2 regions of the Clostridium facile genome follow, and region 1 is predicted to be linked to the other one. Evidence: a T-box and tRNA genes for the amino acid it is inferred to sense, from the RefSeq annotation. Region 1 holds a T-box; the other holds one or more tRNA genes.
The links. The T-box of region 1 lies ahead of tyrS (tyrosine--tRNA ligase). A T-box ahead of a tRNA ligase gene usually reads a tRNA of that ligase, here a tRNA-Tyr.

Region 1 (9,749 bases):
GATGATTATATGCAGAGGCTACAGCTAGTGCTACAACAGGTATTTGGCAATCGGTTATTGTATTTAGGGCTACAAGGAAGTTATCGTAGAGGGGAAGAAACGCCAACAAGCGATATTGATGCTATGGTAATATTGGATTATTTTACGATACAGGACATGGATCTGTATCGAAAGACTGTTACCAATTTAACTCCAGAGGAACAAACTTGTGGGTTTATCTGTGGAAAACAGGAATTGCTCCACTGGAATCCAGGAGAAATCTGCCAGTTGATCCACGAAACCAAAGATTATTACGGAAATTTAAAGGACTTTGTGCCAGAATATACCTTACAGGATGTGAAAAACCATATCAAAGTAAATGTGGGGAACCTGTACCATGGGCTCTGTCATGAATTCATCCACTCCTCCCAAGGGATAGAAAAAGAACAGTTGCAATTTGCGTATAAATCTATTTTTTATCTTTTACAAAACCTACATTTTATCCGGACTGGAAAATTTATCTTAAAAAAACAGGATTTGGCTTCCTATTTGGAAGGATTGGATCTACAGGTTTTGCAAACAGCAGAATCGGTGAAAACCAAAGAGTTTAATGGCCAACATGCTTTTCAATTGCTGTTTGGTTGGTGCCAACAAGTATTACATACAATTGATTGTTAATATGAAAATTTTGTAGTTCTAAATGGTACATTTTTCTTCAATATTGGGGAATCAACATAACAATGGCAGGAAAACAATCTGACATGTAAACGAAAACATCCAAATATTTGCAGGATTAATGTTGGCAACGAAATAATAGAATAAAATACAAAAAAGCTCGTACAACTATTTGTACGAACTTTTTTATTTTACTATCTTTTGTTAATTTAGCCTGATAGAATAATTATTTTCTTTTAAAACGAATTAGCTTGCTATTGTATTTGATAATAAAAAATAAAATGAGAACTACTCCAACCACAATCATAGCAACGCCAATGTAATATCCAATATCAGGGCGGAAGATTAAATTGAGTATGGGTATTAGAAAAACACCTATCCCAACAAACATACCACCTGTACCAATTCTTTTAGTATAAACTTTTGCATCTTTTGGATCAAGGTTTCCATAATGATAACTGTGAATGAATGAAATATTTCCTTTACAGCCCACTTGATAGGAGATGAAAATCAAAAGTAATCCTAAAATGATTTCCGTAATAATTTCTTGTAATTCCATAATAACCCTTTTTAATCGAAATCTTTCCTTGTCAGCTGGGTAAGTTCTTGGATTTCTTCCAGAACTTCTTTTTGCCGTTCTTGGAATAACAATCCTTTATTATACATATAGTATCGGTCGCAGCCATGTTCGTTGATAAACTTCATGCTAAAATAGTTTGCGTTCAACTCTGTAATAAAAATAACCATTTCCTGGCTGTTTCCAAACGCAGCTTCCATAAAATCAAATGCATAATCCAACGAAGCTGCCGTATCTTGAATAAGCTGTTTCCGTTTTTCCGGCTGTTGCTGGAATTGATTTTTCACTAGTTCAAACGCATCTTGCCCTTCCAAGGATTCTTGTTTTAACTGTAAAACATATTTCTCCAATATTTGGAGAACCTTTTGTCCGGTTTGCAGCTGTAGTTGATCCAATTGCCCTGCTTGTTTTTTCTGTTCTAAAGTATCCCGATATCCTTGAATAAGTTCAACTAGGCTTTGGATAGCAGGATAGGTTTGTAATTTAGTCTTCCAGGATTTTAACTGTTCAAACAGCTGAGTGGTCAATAAATCTTGTAATTCTACTTGTTGGAATTGTTGGGATAATTTGCTGAGCAATAAACCAATAACACTAAGACGTTCATCGAACTGGGATGATTTTAGTTTGGAGATCGCCTGTTCTGAAATCATACCGGATAAAATCGCCTCAATTTGATAGTCGGTTTGATATTTGTAATAAAGTTCTAGATAGTTGGCAAAGTCTTTTGCGATAGCAGGGAACTGAATATACTGAATAATTAAATCTTGGTCAACTGGCATCCCCAAAATTTCGTATGTCTGGATGATTTGGGATAAGTCTTCCCACCCACGGGCTGTGGCAAATAATTTTCCATCTACCGTGGTTTGAATCCGATAAAAGTTTTCCTTTTTAATTTCCAGATAAGAAATAATGGCACCATGTAGATTATTCTGATAGGCATATTCTTTCCAAACAGAAAAATCTTCCTGTACATCAATCTTTTTAACGCGGTCTAGAGTAACAATATCGAATTCTTTCACCGATTTATTGTATTCAGGAGGGTTACAAGCTGCCGCTATGATCCATCCTTCCGGAATACGATGGCTGCCAAAAGTCTTTTGCTGTAAGAATTGCAGCATGGTAGGAGCTAATGTTTCGGATACACAGTTGATCTCATCAATAAACAAGATACCTTCTTTCAGCCCTGTCTGTTCCATTTTCTCATAAATCGAAGCAATAATTTCACTCATGGTATATTCTGTAACAGCATACTCTGTTCCACCATAATTTTTATGCTGAATAAAAGGCAATCCTACAGCGCTTTGGCGGGTGTGGTGGGTGATGGTATAGGCGACCAGAGCCACACCACATTCCCTTGCCACTTGTTCCATAATCTGTGTTTTTCCAATACCAGGAGGACCCATTATGAGAACAGGACGCTGCCGGATCGAAGGGATACGGTAATTTCCCAGTTCATCTTTTGCCAGATATGCCTGGATAGACCGTTTGATTTCCTGTTTGGCTTGTTTAATGTTCATTCTGTTCCTCCAAATCTTCTGGTTGTAATACCAATTGAATCGCCCAAGGCGGCAAATCAAATTGGTTTCCTTCCTGTTCCATAAACAAAAAAGCTGTTTGGTAGCGGGGAGCTTTGGTGGGAAAAATACCACATCCATCGGTAAAGTATAATAATCCCCGCAAATGATGAAATTTCCCTTCTGATAAGAGCTGGTCCACATAAGTAAATACCGGGCGGAAATCGGTCCCACCATTTCCAATGAGCTGAAAATGGTCCATATATTCCACCAACTGCCGCTCATTTTCAATCAATTGGTCGGATTGGATCTGCTCATCACATTGGATAATATGGATATTTACCTTTTTGAAGAAGCTGTCATTGGATTTTAAAATAGAGTAAGTTTCCTTTAAAAATGCCTGAACCAACTCCCCAGAACAGGACATAGATGTATCAATCGCGATGACAAAATCCTCTACTTTTTTCACTTCTTTTACTTCCTGTGATTCAATCAATGGCATGTTACCATAAAGTTCTAACCCATAAGTGTAGAAAGTATAGTCAAACGTATCTGGGTCCAGTTGGACTTCTTCCCCCAGTACAGCGAATTTTCGCAAAAATTCCCGATAATCATACTTTTGACGGTTTTCTACCTTGACCTGCTCCAAAAGTTCACCAGACTGTGAAGCGGCGTCCCGGGAAAAGGTTTCCATATTGGTTTGTGTTTTTTCGCTGATGTCCTTCCACTTTTGTTCTAAGCTCTCTATTTGTGGTTGGTTTTCTTTTGGAGAAGGCCATAAGGTATGGTCATCCACTGTAAATTCTGTTACCAGCCGCTGCAACGCTGTTTGGGAAAGGGACATCCGCAACAACGCACGGTAAATCCCTTCCGCAGTCAACACCTTTAACTGCTGGTTTAGCTGCCGATAGATCTCCTTTTTCAGAGCGGAAGAAGCCATTCGAATACAGCGATGATACATGCTATCAATTACCGATTCAATGGCGATATCACAGGAAAGATGCCATAGGGTCAAATCGGTTTTTGGAGTCTTGGTCAGATGGCGAAACAGACAGTGGAGCATACTGTGTAGATAAGCTCGATTGATCCAAATCCTACTTTTCTGGAATTGTTCGGTGAGGAAAAATGGGTTGTAATAAAGGGAATATCCATCCGTCCCAATAAAATCAGTTTTTAGGCTGATTTGATATCCAAAACTGCTCAATGCCAGATCAAAAAAACGCATGGCTAAATAAAGTTCATTCCGGGAAGTGTTGAGAATTTGACCGCATACCTGTTCATACCGCTGGGTAATCTCTTCTGACATCATATCCTCCTTCCCGCAATAAAATTTTGCTTATAGTTCAAATGATTTTTCCTGTTTTTGAAAATGGGTGTGTCGGTAATCCATTAAAAAGCTAAGGATTTCTCCTCGTTGGGATTTGTTTGCAAGGGTGATGGCATAATCAACATCCTCTGGCCCCATTAGATGATTCTGTACCATAAATTCAATACATTCTGCCCAATCGTTTTGGATGGCAAGCTGGCAAATAAAACGGTTGTGCTCTTTTAAATATTGCATATATTGTTCCTGTGCGGATTCGCTGAGCTGATAAGGATAACGGATACGTTCCATCGCAATTTTTGCTACCGTTTTTTCGTTGTCCTCAGCCTTTGCTACAGGCAACAGGCTGTCATATTCCCGGTAGTTGATACTTCCATCCAAAAAGCATTGACGATAACGATATCCGGAACCTCTTGCGAACCACTCAAAAATCCTGGCTGGAGCGTTTTCAATGGTTTCCTCAAAATATTGAGGAAAGGTGAGTTTTGCCTGCCGCGGTACACCATACATTCCATTGTTATAATGGAGAAGGACATCCACTTCATGTTGGATATCTGTGATAATACTTTTTAGGCAGGTTTCCTGCCCGTTGATGTTGGTCAGTTCAATGGTAGTGAGGGATTCACAATTTTGGAAGGCACCCCCTCCAATTTCCTGCATATTTCCTGGCATGGAAACATACTGTAAATTGATACAGTTAAAAAAAGCATAGTCTCCAATTTGGGTAATGGTTTCAGGCAATTGGATTGAGGTAAGGTTTTTTCCGCATAGAGGAAGGGCGGATTCTTGAAATCCTAATTCCCCAGATAGTTGAATTAACTGGAGTTCCCCAGTTGCTTTGGAAAGCCCTTCCGGAGAGGAAAAAGCATAAGCGCCGATTTTGGTTACTGGCATCCCTTGGATTTGATTTGGTAAAACAATATCCGTTTGGTCTGTTAAACATTGGTGGATGGTTACTGTTCCTTGTTGAACAGAATAATAAATTGTCATTCCCATAGAGCTTTGTTTCATAAATGCACTCCTTCTACTACCATTTACAATAAGATTTCTCTTTTCTCAATAAAAATGTATGAATTACAAATAAAAATTTAAAATACAAAACAGCAAAAACGCCTGCAAGTAAAACGCAGACGTTTTTAAACATTAAGCTTTGATTGCTTTATGGAATACTTTTTTCCCTTTTTTGATGATGACATAACCTTTTTCAAAGTTGGAAGCATCCAATTTTGCAGTTGGGTCGGTAATTTTTTCATCGTCAATGGAAATACCGCCTTGTTGTGTGAGCCGGCGCGCTTCCCCTTTGGAAGGGCAAAGTTTTGTAGCAACCAATAAATCCAATAAACCAATGGTGCCATCTTGGAACGCGTCCGCACTTAATTCTGTGCTTGGCATATTTTCATCCTGTGCATTTGCACTAAACAAGTTGCGGGAAGTTTCCAGTGCTTTGGTAGCTTCTTCTTCCCCGTGAACCAGTTTGGTTACTTCGTAAGCCAGAATTTCTTTTGCTTTATTTAACTGGCTACCTTCCCAGCTTTCCATTGCCTCAATTTCTTCGATTGGAAGGAAAGTAATCAGCTTCAGGCAGTTAATCACATCGTCGTCGCTGACGTTTCTCCAATACTGGAAGAATTCGTATGGTGGACATTTTTCAGGGTCAAGCCATAAGGCGCCTTTTTGGGTTTTGCCCATTTTTTTGCCTTCTTTTGTGGTTAACAGGGTAAAGGTCATCCCGTATACTTCTTCCCCTTTAACACGGCGCACCAAATCGATACCACCTAGGATATTGGACCATTGGTCGTCGCCGCCCAATTCCATTTTACATCCGGTTGTGTTATACAGATGAAGGAAGTCATAGCTTTGCATCAACATGTAGTTGAATTCTAAAAAGCTTAATCCCACTGCCAAACGGCTTTTTACACATTCCGCTGTCAACATTTTGTTAACGGAGAAATGCCGTCCAACATCGCGTAAAAAGTCAATATAATTTAGGTTTAAGAGCCAATCGCCATTTTTCAGCATCAATGCTTTCCCATCAGAAAAATCAATGAATTTGGACATCTGCTTTTTAAAGCATTCCGCATTGTGATTGATTTCTTCTACTGTTAACATTTTTCTCATATCAGTACGTCCAGTTGGGTCGCCAATCATAGTAGTACCAGTACCAAGCAAAGCAATTGGACGATGGCCAGCCTGTTGCAGATGGCGCATTACAATCAACTGCAAAAAGTGCCCAACATGCAGGCTGTCCGCAGTAGCGTCAAAACCGATATAAAAGGTAACTTTTTCGTTTTCCAGTAATTCTTTGATTTTTTCTTCATTGGTCATTTGGGCGATTAACCCACGGCGTTTTAATTCTTCAAATACAGTCATATGAATTCTCCTTTTATCAATTTGATACGGAAGGGGAATAGTCAAAAACAAAAAAGCCCTCCGTATCCTGTTACAGATACAGAGGACGAAAATACGATTTTCGTGTTACCACCTCTATTTACAGAACCCTCACGGATTACTGCCTCGGCAGGTCAAAGGACTGATCTGCTACGCAATAACGGGCGTACCCGATGCAGCCTACTAACAAGTTCGGCTACACAACTCCAAGATGTATTCAGCATAAGGCCAGCTGCGTTTTTTCACCACCCAAACGCTCTCTGTGAATCTGGAAAACTTTGCTTACTTGTTCTTTTCTCAGTTATTATTTGTATCCTAACACAAAGTTTTTTCGTTGTCAACCGTTGACGGAAAAAATCTTGTTTTATTCGTCAGAATGAGCCACGAGCGTTTGACAAAATTAAGGCTTGTCCTGGGGGTATACTGGAAATTGGACGAGGTGAACAAAATGCAGGTGATATATTTAGACGTACTTTTAGCGGTAAACTTATTTGTGAATTACTTTTTACTGTTATCCGTAAAATTATTTTTCCACAGCAAGGTGAAACGTTGGAGGATGATTTTGGCGGCTGTGATTGGCAGCCTGTTTTCCTTGATGATTTTTCTGCCCGATCCAGGATTGTTGCTAACATTCCTCATCAAAGGGATTCTTGGTGTATTATTGGTATGGCTCTGTTTTGGTTACCAACAAAGGGGAATTTTTATTAAAACAGTCTTAGGCTTTTTTGGAGTTAATTTTTTGTATGCTGGTGTAATGATGGCACTCTGGATATTTGTCTGTCCTGTAGGGATGTATTGGAACAACGGTGTGGCGTATTTTCACATTTCCGCATTAGCATTGGTCATTGGAACAATTGTCGCTTATATTGTAGTACGTGTAATCTGTTTTTTATGGAACAAACGGGTACATGCCAAGGAGTTATACCAAATTAAAATTATATGGAATCAAAAAGAAGCCAATTTATCTGCTTTTTATGATACAGGAAATCGGTTAATCGACCCATTTACAGGACATCCTGTCGTAATCTGTGAATATCAGGCAGTTAAAAATTTATTACCCGCTTCCATTCAGCAGGTTTTGGAATCTGGTCAATACATACAATCCACTGAGCTTTTGCAGGCGGTAAAATTCCATCTGATTCCATTCCAGACAGTAGGAGGAGAAAGCTTTATTGTAGGGTTTGCCCCCGACCAGTTTTATTTAGAAGAAAAACCGGTGAGCGGTTTTATGATAGGGATTACTGTGAATCATCTTTCCCATGGAGAGTTTCAAGCAGTCCTCCCAGCAAAATTCAATTAAGGAGTGAAAGGTTATGTTTTTAAAATGGCTATGGAAAAAACGGAATCAATTATTACGATATTTAGGGCTAGTGGATCCTGTCCATTACATCAATGGTGCGGATACCTTACCGCCCCCTTTAGATAAGGAACAGGAACAGATTGTGTTTCGAAAATTATCGGAAAATGACCCTTGGGCAAGGGAACAGTTGATTGTACATAATTTAAGGCTGGTTGTTTATATCGCAAAAAAATTTGAATCCACTGGAATTGGCATTGAGGATTTAATTTCGATTGGGACCATTGGGTTAATCAAAGCGGTGAACACATTTTCCCCTGAAAAAAATATTAAGCTAGCTACCTATGCTTCTCGCTGCATTGAAAATGAAATTTTGATGTATTTAAGGAAAACCAATCCTTTAAAAAATGAAGTTTCGATTGACGAGCCATTAAAAATTGATTGGGATGGAAACGAACTGTTGTTGTCCGATGTGTTGGGGACAGAAAATGATTGTGTGAATAAAGGAATTGAAGAACGGGTAGAGCGGGATTTAGTAGTAGATTGTATTAATAAGTTAGGAGATAGGGAACGGGAAATTATGCAGCTGAGGTTTGGCATGGTGGATGGAAACGAATATACCCAAAAGGAAGTGGCAGATAAAATTGGAATTTCCCAATCCTATATTTCCAGGCTGGAGAAAAAGATTATCACAAGGTTGAAAAAAGAGATAGAACGGGTTAATATCTAATAAAATTGCTTTGTCGTTTTGGATGAAAAATTGCTGTTTAAAAAAATCGAAAAAAATAAAAATAAAATGAAAAAAAGTGTTGACAAATAAAAAGTGGTCTGGTATAATAATATTCGTCGCTTGAGGGAACACCCCGGACGGCGGATAAATGGGAGCATAGCTCAGCTGGGAGAGCATCTGCCTTACAAGCAGAGGGTCATAGGTTCGAGCCCTATTGTTCCCACCATACGGCCCGTTAGTTCAGTTGGTTAGAACGCTTGCCTGTCACGCAAGAGGTCGTCAGTTCGAGTCTGATACGGGTCGCCAACCAGTTGTCTGAAAGAGATTGATTACAAGGGCGACTGAAATGCCTCTGTAGCTCAGTCGGTAGAGCAGAGGACTGAAAATCCTCGTGTCGATGGTTCGATTCCGTCCGGAGGCACCAAAAGACCTTTTCTGAAAAGAGAAGGCAAACATGCGGGTTTAGCTCATCTGGTAGAGCGCCACCTTGCCAAGGTGGAGGTAGCGAGTTCGAGCCTCGTAACCCGCTCCATTTTTTATCCGAAGTTAAAAGGTTTAACTTTGGATTTTTTATTTGTTATGATCGATTTTCATGTAGTATAAGATAGCATTTGCGGGTTTAGCTCATCTGGTAGAGCGCCACCTTGCCAAGGTGGAGGTAGCGAGTTCGAGCCTCGTAACCCGCTCCAAATGGTTTGCCTTATCCTTTTTAAATAAAGGGTAAGGCTTTTTCATTAGGAAACTTTTATAGAAGGATATGATAAGATACCAATTTTTAAGATGATTGATCATAAAATATCTGCTATTAAAATTTATCTATGTAAAGAAAAGTATAGATAAATATTTTACAGATGTTGTAATTCTATAGGAAGTTCAATCTGATAAAGATAAATTTCCTTCTCTATGATTTTATTGGAATATCTGTTATAATATTTGTAGAATAGAATGAATGCACTGGGGGAGTATATTGTGGCTTATGGAAAGACAATAGAATTATTCCTTGTCAATGGAACAGCGGATAGTTTAACAACAGCGGAATTGTCCAACTGGAATGGAAAAGCAATTAAAATCCCAAGAACTGAAGTAGCAGAATGTGAACGGGAGGATATTCAAGGAGTAGGGGTATATTTTTTGTTCTGCCAAGAAGATGATGGGACAGATTCTGTTTATATTGGGGAAGCTGAAAATGTTTTAATAAGATTAAAACAGCATTTGAGTGATTTTAAGGCGGGAAAAGAAAAATATTATTGGAATACAGCTGTTGC
Region 2 (9,749 bases), 2.1 Mb from region 1:
AAAATACGGGAACTATTTTATTTACATTTCCCTTTTTTTAAAATATACAGAAAGTTTTCATCATTTTCCACAGAGTTTTCAACTAGTTAGTAAGTTGCTGGTTTTTTTCTGGATAATAATAGGAGTTGTGAATAATTTTCAACATAGAAAAGCGGTATTCTGGAAAAATAAGAAAAACAATCAAAACAAGACTTATTCTGTAAAAATAAAAGATAAAAGCGCCTGTTGCCCACAACAGACGCTAATCTCGATCACCTGTAAAAAAGGGAATCCTATGAATTGTAGGTTTATGCAACACCGCAATCGTCATAGTCTTTCCATTTATCTTCATAAGCACGTTTGCTGGATACCTTATAGAACCAGAGCGCTACGGTAGAAGCAATAGCAGCAATGCTTAACAGGATTGATATAATTGTTATTGATCTTTTATGCGCTTTTTTACGTTCAAGCTGTGTTGACATAAGACCACCTCCATTATTTATTTATATGATAATATAACTTGGGTATTCTGTCAAATGTTTTGTAGAATGTTTACAAAAGGGAAATAAAAATCATATGGGATACAAATGGAGTTTACAACAAAGAAAAAAGCAATCCCTGAGAGGTTAACGGGATTGCTCATATTTTTCTTATCTTTTAAAAAATTAGCCGTTCAGTTTTTTCATCAGCTGGGATTTTTTACGTGCAGCAACGTTTTTGTGGTAAACGCCTTTTGCAGCAGCCTGATCCATTTTTTTGATGGCAACTTTTACAACCTCAGCTTTATTGTCAGCGTTAGCAGCTACAGCAGCATCAGCAGCTTTTAAAGCGGTTTTTAACGCGGATTTTGTCATTTTGTTTTGCAGAGTTTTGGTTTTAATCACTTTAACTCTTTTTTTTGCGGATTTAATATTAGGCATGGTGACACCTCCTTAGTATTTTCTTCCACAGATCTCGAACTCATCTGATTCAGATAATTTCGCAGCAGGCACGAGACACTGATACCTACTGACAGCATTAATTATGATACCATGTTGTACAAAAAAAATCAATAGTAAAAAACATAAAATATTCCCTGTGTTTTCAAATAATCCTGTATGAATCTGCCCATACTAAAAGAAAAGCATCGAAAGGAATGAGGTTATGGGTATTCGGACAGATTTGATGATAGAACATACCGCTTTTGCAAAAGAGATTACTCCGGATGGCATTACCCGGAATGTGATTCAAAAAGGGCATGTAACCGTTACCAGGATAGTGGTGGAAACAGAACAGGCTGCCCAACGGTTGGAAAAGCCCCAAGGGAGGTATCTTACGTTAGAGATGGACTCCTTAAAAGGATATTCCGGACAATTTGAACAGGAAGTAGAACTAATTGGAAAAGAAATTTCCCCTTTGTTACCCAAAGAAGGGTTGATTTTCGTAGTCGGTTTAGGTAACTCTCAAATTACTCCAGATGATATTGGGCCACATACCTGCCGTTACGTTTTGGCAACAAGGCATTTAATCAACGGGATTGCAGAACAGACGGGGCTCGACATGTTACGCCCCGTAGCGGTAGCTGCCCCTGGAGTATTGGGTCAAACAGGGATGGAAACAGTAGAAATAGTCGCCGGTATTTGCCAAAAAATCAAGCCCGCAGCTGTGGTAGTAGTAGATGCCTTAGCGGCTCGGGATATCAACCGTTTGGGTAGGACTATCCAAATTTCGGATACTGGTATTGTCCCAGGCTCAGGAGTGCAAAATCGGAGGAAAGAACTCTCTGTTCATACGTTAGGGGTACCGGTTATTGCAATTGGAGTTCCAACCGTAGTGGATATGGCAACAATTGCAAGTGATTTATTGCAAACTAATAATCAGATTCCAGACCGAGCGAAAACAATGATGGTGACACCTAGGGAAATTGACCAAATTGTAGCACAATCCTCGAAAATGCTCGCTATGGGGTTAAACTGTGCACTTCAGCCAGAATTGAGTGTATCCGAATTAATGGGATTAACAGCATAATTTTTTATTTCCATTCATATAATGTGTGGTAACCGAATGATATAATAAGGAGGAAACCACATATGGCAAGGCGGCATAAAACCATCCCCATAAAAAAAGCAGCATTGGCGGCCGGTATGGTGTTTGCGCTGCCGTTGTTGGGAAAAGGGTTTGTGATGAGTATCCCCTATGTCAGCGCTATGGCAGAACAAGCGGCGTTTGTTTCCGCAGGAATTACCCTGCCTGAAGGAACAATGTCGTTTTTTACCCAAGCAAAACAAGATAATGATGCTTCCCAGCCAACAGAACAGACAGAAGTTCAAACAGGAGGACAACAGGAGAATACTTCCCAACCGGAAACTAGTCCCTCGCCAGATTCTGTTTCTACCCCACAGGACGTTGGTATTACACAGGAAGAAATTGATACCTATAGCAACCATGACGGAACGATTGTTAGAAAACAATATACAGCGGGAAGTACTACTCAATATTTAAATATTGGGGGAAGCGCTTATATCTATAATACCACAAATGTGGATAATAACACAGTATTGCAGGCGGCTAACAGCTTACCAGACTTTAAAATAGCAGCGGATGGCTCCCCACAGGTATTAATTATGCATACCCATACGACAGAGAGTTATGACTTGGCACCAAGGGATTTTTATGATAACCGGGTCCCTTCCCGAAACCGGGATACCTCTCGGAATATGGTGAGGGTTGGGGATGAAATCGCCAAACAATTAGAGGCAGCAGGGATTGGAGTAATCCACAGTTCCGCAGAGCATGATTACCCTTCTTATAATGGAGCTTATGACCGTTCCCGGGAAACTGTCCAGACCATTTTAAAAGAAAACCCTTCGATTAAAATAGTATTGGACATCCATCGTGACGCAATTTCCACTAAGGATGGCACCCGTTATGCCCCTATAGCAAACATTAATGGGAAAAACGCAGCTCAGGTCATGATTGTTTCCGGCTGTGATGATGGCACAATGAATTATCCAAATTATTTAAAAAACCTTAGCTTTTCATCTTTATTACAAAAACAGATGGAAAGTGATTATCCAGGGTTAACCCGTCCCGTTGCTTTTAAATATAAATTTTATAATCAGGATTTAACAACAGGCTCCATTTTAATCGAAATGGGCGGTCATGCGAATAGTTTGAATGAAGCGGTATATTCTGGAGAACTAGTGGGAAAATCATTGGCAAAGGCTTTGTTAAGTATACAAGAATAGGATAGTATGAAACAGGAAAAAAAATATTTTTGGCAATTATTTTTTCAAGCGGCAGCAGCTACTGCTGCGGTAATCATTTTTTTTGGCTTGTTATTTGTGGTAATGAACCGCAGTCAACAAGCAATCGTGGGGGTTGGTATTCAGATTTATCCTCATGCCAATGGTGTAGTAGTCGACTTATATGGCAATGGATATCTTCTGGATTTTACCCCTTGGCAGCAGTTCCAGGCATGGTGCCAGGAACACTGGATTTTGGTCCCGCGTTGGATTCGTGCAATTGGGTATCTGTTGGGGTTGAGTTAAAATTCCAACAGATATTTTTATGTTCCAAAAAAATTGTTACAAAGGAAAGATAATAGCTGAAAAAAATAAATTTTTTGCAAAAAAGTGTTGACAAAATAAAATGAATCAGTTATAATAATAAAGCTGTTTGATTTACAGCAATATACAACTTACGGGGTGTAACTCAGTTTGGTAGAGTGCTTGGTTTGGGACCAAGATGCCGCAGGTTCAAGTCCTGTCACCCCGACCACTTTTTTAAATTTAGTGTTGACAAGTTGTGTTTTATATGGTAAAATACCATACATCCTACTATGCTGGTGTAGCTCAGTTGGTAGAGCAGCTGATTTGTAATCAGCAGGTCGGGGGTTCGAGTCCGTCCACCAGCTCCATTTTTTGTAGGAGCATTTAATTGAATATGGGAGAATTCCCGAGTGGCCAAAGGGGGCAGACTGTAAATCTGTTGCTTTTCAGCTTCGGTGGTTCGAATCCACCTTCTCCCACCAGACTGAGTCTGGACGCAATTTGCGTTCGGACTCATTTCTTTTTCCGGGCAAAGTGCTCGCATTTAAAGTGTTTACCTCTTCCAAAAAGAGTCCAGATGTAATTTACATCTGGACTCTTTTTTTGATCAAGAAACTGCCGATGAAATTGGTATCTAAACCATATACCCTTTTTAGACCTGCGATCGCTTTTTCATTGTGTAGCTTGACTATAAGTAGAATCTACCGAACTATGTCTAAATTTAAAATAGAATTACACTTTAACCATATTAAATCTATAACGAATTTATTAGATTTGCTGTACTTTAACAGTTTTTCGAATTTATGGTAGCTTAGGAATCTTTATAGTCTGACAATAAAACTAAATTAATGGGTTGCTTTTAGAAAAGTAAAAGTTATTTTCAAATGGTATGGGACCTTTATCTAATTTTTCCAATTGGAGCTATCATGTGTGAAACATATAAACTTTGTTTTTGTTACAAAGAAATAAAGTTTTTTAATTGAGTATTGGTTTATTCAAAGAATTACTTTATAATAGTTTTAAGGAAAAATACTAACTAACTTTAATTTCCCAGTTTTAAGCCTTTTTGAAATGATAGTATAATTAGGTTTATTTGTTTCCTAAATCACAGTATTTATTGGATACCAATGTTAAAAAAGCTTTGCTAGATTAATACCCCATCATGTTAGTAATTTAAGTGGTAAATCCGTTGTTTCTCAAGAGGAATTATTAGTACACTTCTTCTAACATAGATAGTAAAAATAAGTAGATACAAGTTTGAAAGGTGGTTATTATGGTTTCTTATCTGGAATATGGACCTGTAATTTGTTTGGAGGGTTCTTTTAAGGGACAAATAGGGTATCTCGATGATTTTGATGAGGATAATGGTAAAATACTTGGAATAGTGTATTTTGGAAACCCATTATTATGTTCCTCTTACTTCCTTATCCCGGTTAATTATTTGTCAAATAGTATTACAATGCACGATATTATTCAATGTAAAGAAAAATTAGCGAGCCGAATATCCCGTCAAAAAGACAATAAAAATAAATCTCAATTATTATTGGAACTAGAATTTGTAAACACACTATTTTATGAGAGGCGTATTACGACGCATACTTTATCAAAAAGTGGATTGAAATTATTTATTTCCCATTCATCCCAAGATAAAGGTTATGCCAATTTATTATATGCTGATTTAAAGGATGCAGGTTGTATCCCGTGGTTGGACCAATGGGATATCTTAGGCGGTCAGTCTATACCAACTGAGATTGAAAAGGGAATTGATAATAGCGATTTCTTGTTGATTTTATTATCCAAAAATTCCGTTGCATCTAGTTGGGTTAGGGCTGAATGGGAATCCTCTATTTGGGATGAAAATCAAGACAAACAGGTGCGAGTAATACCAATCTTGATTGAAGAGTGTACAATACCGAGATTTTTAAAAACAAAAAAATACATTGATTTTAGGCAAGACTATGGAAGTGCTTTCCGTGAGCTATTATATACAATTGATAAATTAAAATAAGTTTGGATCTATATTAGAACAAAATAAAGGGGCCAAAATCCTGTAAATTTAACCCTATACTAACATTAATGGAATGAAATACTTAGTCTCCTAATACGATTGATCAATAAGCCATAAGATACCTATTAAAAGAAGCAAAGCTGTAGGTATAGAAAAATTTTCAAATCTGTTTGAAGGATAGCAATCAGCAATTTTACATCGTATATCGAGTGCTTTCTATCATTATTTCCCAGAAAATATTTACTTGTTCTGTGACGTCGTTAGCCCTAAAACCTTATCATAACTATATCGAAAACTACATTTTAGATAAAATACCGTGTCCCTACCCTATGTGTTTACTGAAACAATATTGAAAACATCGTACCAGTTTTTTGAGTTCTCCTTTTTAAATGAAAATATACCATACAGGAACAGTTTGTAGAGATAGAGCATAGATATAATACATGATAATAGAGAGGAAAGGGGTAAAAATAATGGGGGAAATATGGGTAAAACGCCTTAGTAACCTTTTATGTGTAAAAAGCATTGTCACTTTAATTTTATCGGTAGCATTTGCCTATCTCGCTATTGTGGGTAAAGTTTCAAGCCAGGATTTTCTCACTGTTTTTTCAGTGGTAATCGCTTTTTATTTTGGAACACAAAGCCAACGGTTAAACGATAAACTGGGTACAGGTGAATCGAAAAAATCTTCCTTGCCAGAAGAAAAATAATAAGTAAATTTCATGGGAAGGATAGTTTGGAGAAAATCTATCTTATATAGGAATACCCCCATATTATAAATCGAAATAAAAAACCGGTAGGTGAAGTATTGCTCCATCTACCGGTTTTTATTATTTCTGATTGGAAGAGTTTTCTTGTTGTTCTTTCTTTTTCTTTTGGTCCATTTTGTGTAATTTGTAATGGAACCAAGGACACATCGCAATGATAGAACCTACCCAAGCGCATGGGCTGGCTAAACATACTGCAGAATATCCAAATTTTTTTACCAAAAAATACGAAACTAAAATTCTGGCTGTTAACTCGAATATACCACCTGTCATAGAAGCTAGGCCGTTCCCTATCCCCTTTTGCGAATTTGTATAGATATGTACCAAACAAAGCAATGGAAAGAAAAATGAAATGGTGCTGATATACTGGAATGCATATGGAACAGATTGTTCCCCATTGGCATTGATAAACAGCTCACAAATTTGCCAACCAAATAATTGTACAATAGCAAAACAGGCAATACTGGCAACGAGTTCCCAACGGAAAATAATCCAAAACCCTTTTCTCAACCTGATAAAATTTTTGGCGCCGTAGTTTTGCCCAATATAAGTACCAATTGTGCTTCCAAAAATGGCCATAGGGGAAACAATGATACTTTCCACTTTTGTTCCAATGGTGTAGCCACTGATTACCGCTGTACTCAAGGTATTAACACCACTTTGCAGAATAACAGAACCTATGGAGATGCCCATACTCTGGAATCCAATTGGAACCCCTAATTTTAGAAGGTCTTTTGCGATCTGACTGTTCCATTGGAAATCTTTTTTTTCAAATACAAACCATTCGGATTTTTTTCTCATATATAAATAGAAGATAATTGACAAAACCACTTTTGAGATAACACTTGCAAAAACGATGCCAGCAACCCCAAAAGAAAATACTTTAATAAACAGGTAATCTAACCCCGAATTAAAAAACGTGTTAGCGATTAAGTAAACCAGCGATGTTGTACTATCCCCCATCGCATTCATAGCGCAAGACAATAGAGATGACAACTGGGTAAAGATCATGCTACCCAAAGAAAGACACATATAGAGGTGGGCGCTGGGCATCAATTCTACCGGTGTGTTGATTGTTTCTAGCAGAGGGTATGAACAAATAATCCCCAAACCAGAAATAAAAATAACAAAAATCAACATAATATATGCTGCCATACAGATAGACTGGCGCATCTTATGTTGGTTATGCGTCCCAAAATACTTAGCAATTGTCATTGTAGTGGCGCCTACAATCCCACCGATAAACCCTGAGAATAAAAAGGTAACGGAATTTGTTGCGCCAATAGCGGCCAACTCACGCATCCCTAAAATCTGCCCTATAATAGCTGTATCAAAAACGCTCTGTAGTTGTACAAATGCGGTGCTGATAAAAATAGGGATCGCAAAGCTTATGAGTTTCCGGGACGGTATGCCGGTTGTCATATCTTTGATCATATATTTATCCTTTTCCTTTTCCTGATAAATTATAGTTTATCATTCTTATAAAAATTAGGTAGTTACCCCCTATTTTTTATAGGATTTTTTATCTCATTAACCAGAATGATAAAGTATACTTTTTATTCATTATATCATTTTTATAAAAACAAGTCAATTTAATGTAAATAATTATTATATTTGCCCTAAATTATAGTAAAAATTTTGGGATATCTGATAGAGGATTTTCTATAATCGGCAAGATTCGTCCATTTTTATGTATAAAATCGAGTTTCTTTATATGGGGTGGTAAAAAATTATCAACCCTTTTTCTGTAAAAAAGGCGAAAAATAAAGTGAAATAATTTATAAAAACAAACAAACTTTTATCTATTTTGCACAAAAGAAAAAAAGATTACGATTTGGTAAAAACACCAATAGAAAAAAACAAATTTTTTCATAAAAAACCAGGAATATCAAAATATAGTTTCGGTTTTCCAAGTGTAAATTGATACAGATTGTGTGATTATATATATTTTATATAAATATCAACAGTATTTTAGCCTTGACAATTGCTATTTTACTGCATATAATAGCTACAAAACGGTTACAAACAGTAACAATCTGCAAAACATATATCCATAGTGATATGTTTTGTTCATTAAGGAGTTAAACACATGCAATCATTTTTACGTAAACTGAAAGAGATGTGTTCTGCTAAAACAAGAACCATTGTCATCAGTGGGGTGTGCGCTTTTGTTATGCTTTCTACACCAGTATTAACTGGTATTGCAAGTTTTAATTGCAGAGTAGAAATTTATGACAACGGACAATTCGTAAAATCGGTATTGACAAATAAGCAAACAGCAGATGAAATCCTAAACGATTTAGGAGTAGAAACTTCTGCCAATGATGAAGTGCTATGGATGGATGTTGATAACAACCATGCAAACATCCGAATTAACAGGGCGTTTGATGTTTCTGTTACAGCGGATGGAAAAACAGTACAAGTACCTATGGTACGTGGAACTGTTCAGGATGCACTGGAGTTGGCAAATGTGGCGGTAGGTTCAACAGATACGGTGTCAGAGGATGTAAACAATGTAGTAAAAGAAGGAACATCCATTACCGTTGTCCGTGTTACCACCAATGAGGTAGCAGAACAAGTTGAGCTGCCATTTGAAACCATTTATCAAGAAACAGATGGTTTGTTAAAAGGGGTAACCCAAGAACAAACTGCAGGCTCTACTGGTACACGGGTAGATTATTATTCCTGCACTTATGAGGACGGCAACCTTGTTTCCCGTTCGGAACAGCCGGTTCGATCCGAAGTAACCGTTCAACCGGTAAATCGTGTCGTTTTAGTGGGGACAAAAACCCCAGTAGAACAAAAAAGTGTAGCAGGAAAATCTGTTATTTCTGAATTGGATACACCTGCGGGGATTAGCTTTGATGGAAATGGAATCCCTACCAATTATACAAAAGTAATTACAGGCCGTGGGGTAGCTTATACCGCTCCAGCAGGCGCCCGTACCTCAACAGGTAGAACGGTAAAACCTGGTTATGTTGCCGTAAATCCAAATGTGATCCCTTATGGGACAAAGATGTATATTGCCAGCGCAGATGGGCGTGTATATGGCTATGCGATTGCAGCTGATACTGGTGGATCCTGTATGAAAAACGAAATCTTAGTTGATTTATTTATGAACTCAGAAGGTGAATGCCGTAATTGGGGTTCTAGGACTGTAAATATTTATATTTTGCCATAACCAAAGAGTTAAAATACCGATGCAAAAGCTTTGATTGATATCAATCAAAGCTTTTTTGTTTTATCTAATATAGAAAAAATAGTATAACATAAACTTTGTCTTATAATGGATCGCTTAATAAAAGCTGGCTTACTATATTTCTTTATGGGAAGCAGGAATACTTTTGAGTTTTACTTCATATGCAATGGATATCCTCAATAAAAATATTGGTTATAACAATAAATCTGGACAGAAATCATGATTTGTGGTATACTCAAAATAAATAGAGATGTCCAGCCAGAAAG

Region 2: it has a tRNA-Tyr gene. The T-box ahead of tyrS (tyrosine--tRNA ligase) is inferred to sense a tRNA for this amino acid. The anticodon was not compared.

The regions. Positions count from the first base shown of each region.
Region 1 covers NZ_JACOQK010000001.1:139,757-149,505, forward strand. The annotation lists gene H8Z77_RS00515 (nucleotidyltransferase domain-containing protein) at 1-657, shown strand, start outside; gene H8Z77_RS00520 (DUF3784 domain-containing protein) at 881-1,213, opposite strand; gene H8Z77_RS00525 (ATP-binding protein) at 1,225-2,748, opposite strand; gene H8Z77_RS00530 (vWA domain-containing protein) at 2,738-4,051, opposite strand; gene H8Z77_RS00535 (leucine-rich repeat domain-containing protein) at 4,082-5,080, opposite strand; gene tyrS (tyrosine--tRNA ligase) at 5,213-6,439, opposite strand; T-box leader at 6,518-6,765, opposite strand; gene H8Z77_RS00545 (sigma-E processing peptidase SpoIIGA) at 6,906-7,757, shown strand; gene sigE (RNA polymerase sporulation sigma factor SigE) at 7,771-8,484, shown strand; tRNA gene H8Z77_RS00555 (tRNA-Val) at 8,635-8,710, shown strand; tRNA gene H8Z77_RS00560 (tRNA-Asp) at 8,714-8,790, shown strand; tRNA gene H8Z77_RS00565 (tRNA-Phe) at 8,833-8,908, shown strand; tRNA gene H8Z77_RS00570 (tRNA-Gly) at 8,941-9,016, shown strand; tRNA gene H8Z77_RS00575 (tRNA-Gly) at 9,098-9,173, shown strand; gene H8Z77_RS11660 (GIY-YIG nuclease family protein) at 9,454-9,749, shown strand, end outside.
Region 2 covers NZ_JACOQK010000001.1:2,212,574-2,222,322, reverse strand. The annotation lists gene H8Z77_RS09215 (hypothetical protein) at 288-461, opposite strand; gene rpsT (30S ribosomal protein S20) at 645-899, opposite strand; gene gpr (GPR endopeptidase) at 1,123-1,986, shown strand; gene spoIIP (stage II sporulation protein P) at 2,049-3,206, shown strand; gene H8Z77_RS09195 (hypothetical protein) at 3,213-3,509, shown strand; tRNA gene H8Z77_RS09190 (tRNA-Pro) at 3,662-3,738, shown strand; tRNA gene H8Z77_RS09185 (tRNA-Thr) at 3,802-3,877, shown strand; tRNA gene H8Z77_RS09180 (tRNA-Tyr) at 3,906-3,991, shown strand; gene H8Z77_RS09175 (toll/interleukin-1 receptor domain-containing protein) at 4,783-5,517, shown strand; gene H8Z77_RS09170 (hypothetical protein) at 5,991-6,227, shown strand; gene H8Z77_RS09165 (MATE family efflux transporter) at 6,348-7,718, opposite strand; gene H8Z77_RS09160 (resuscitation-promoting factor) at 8,374-9,465, shown strand.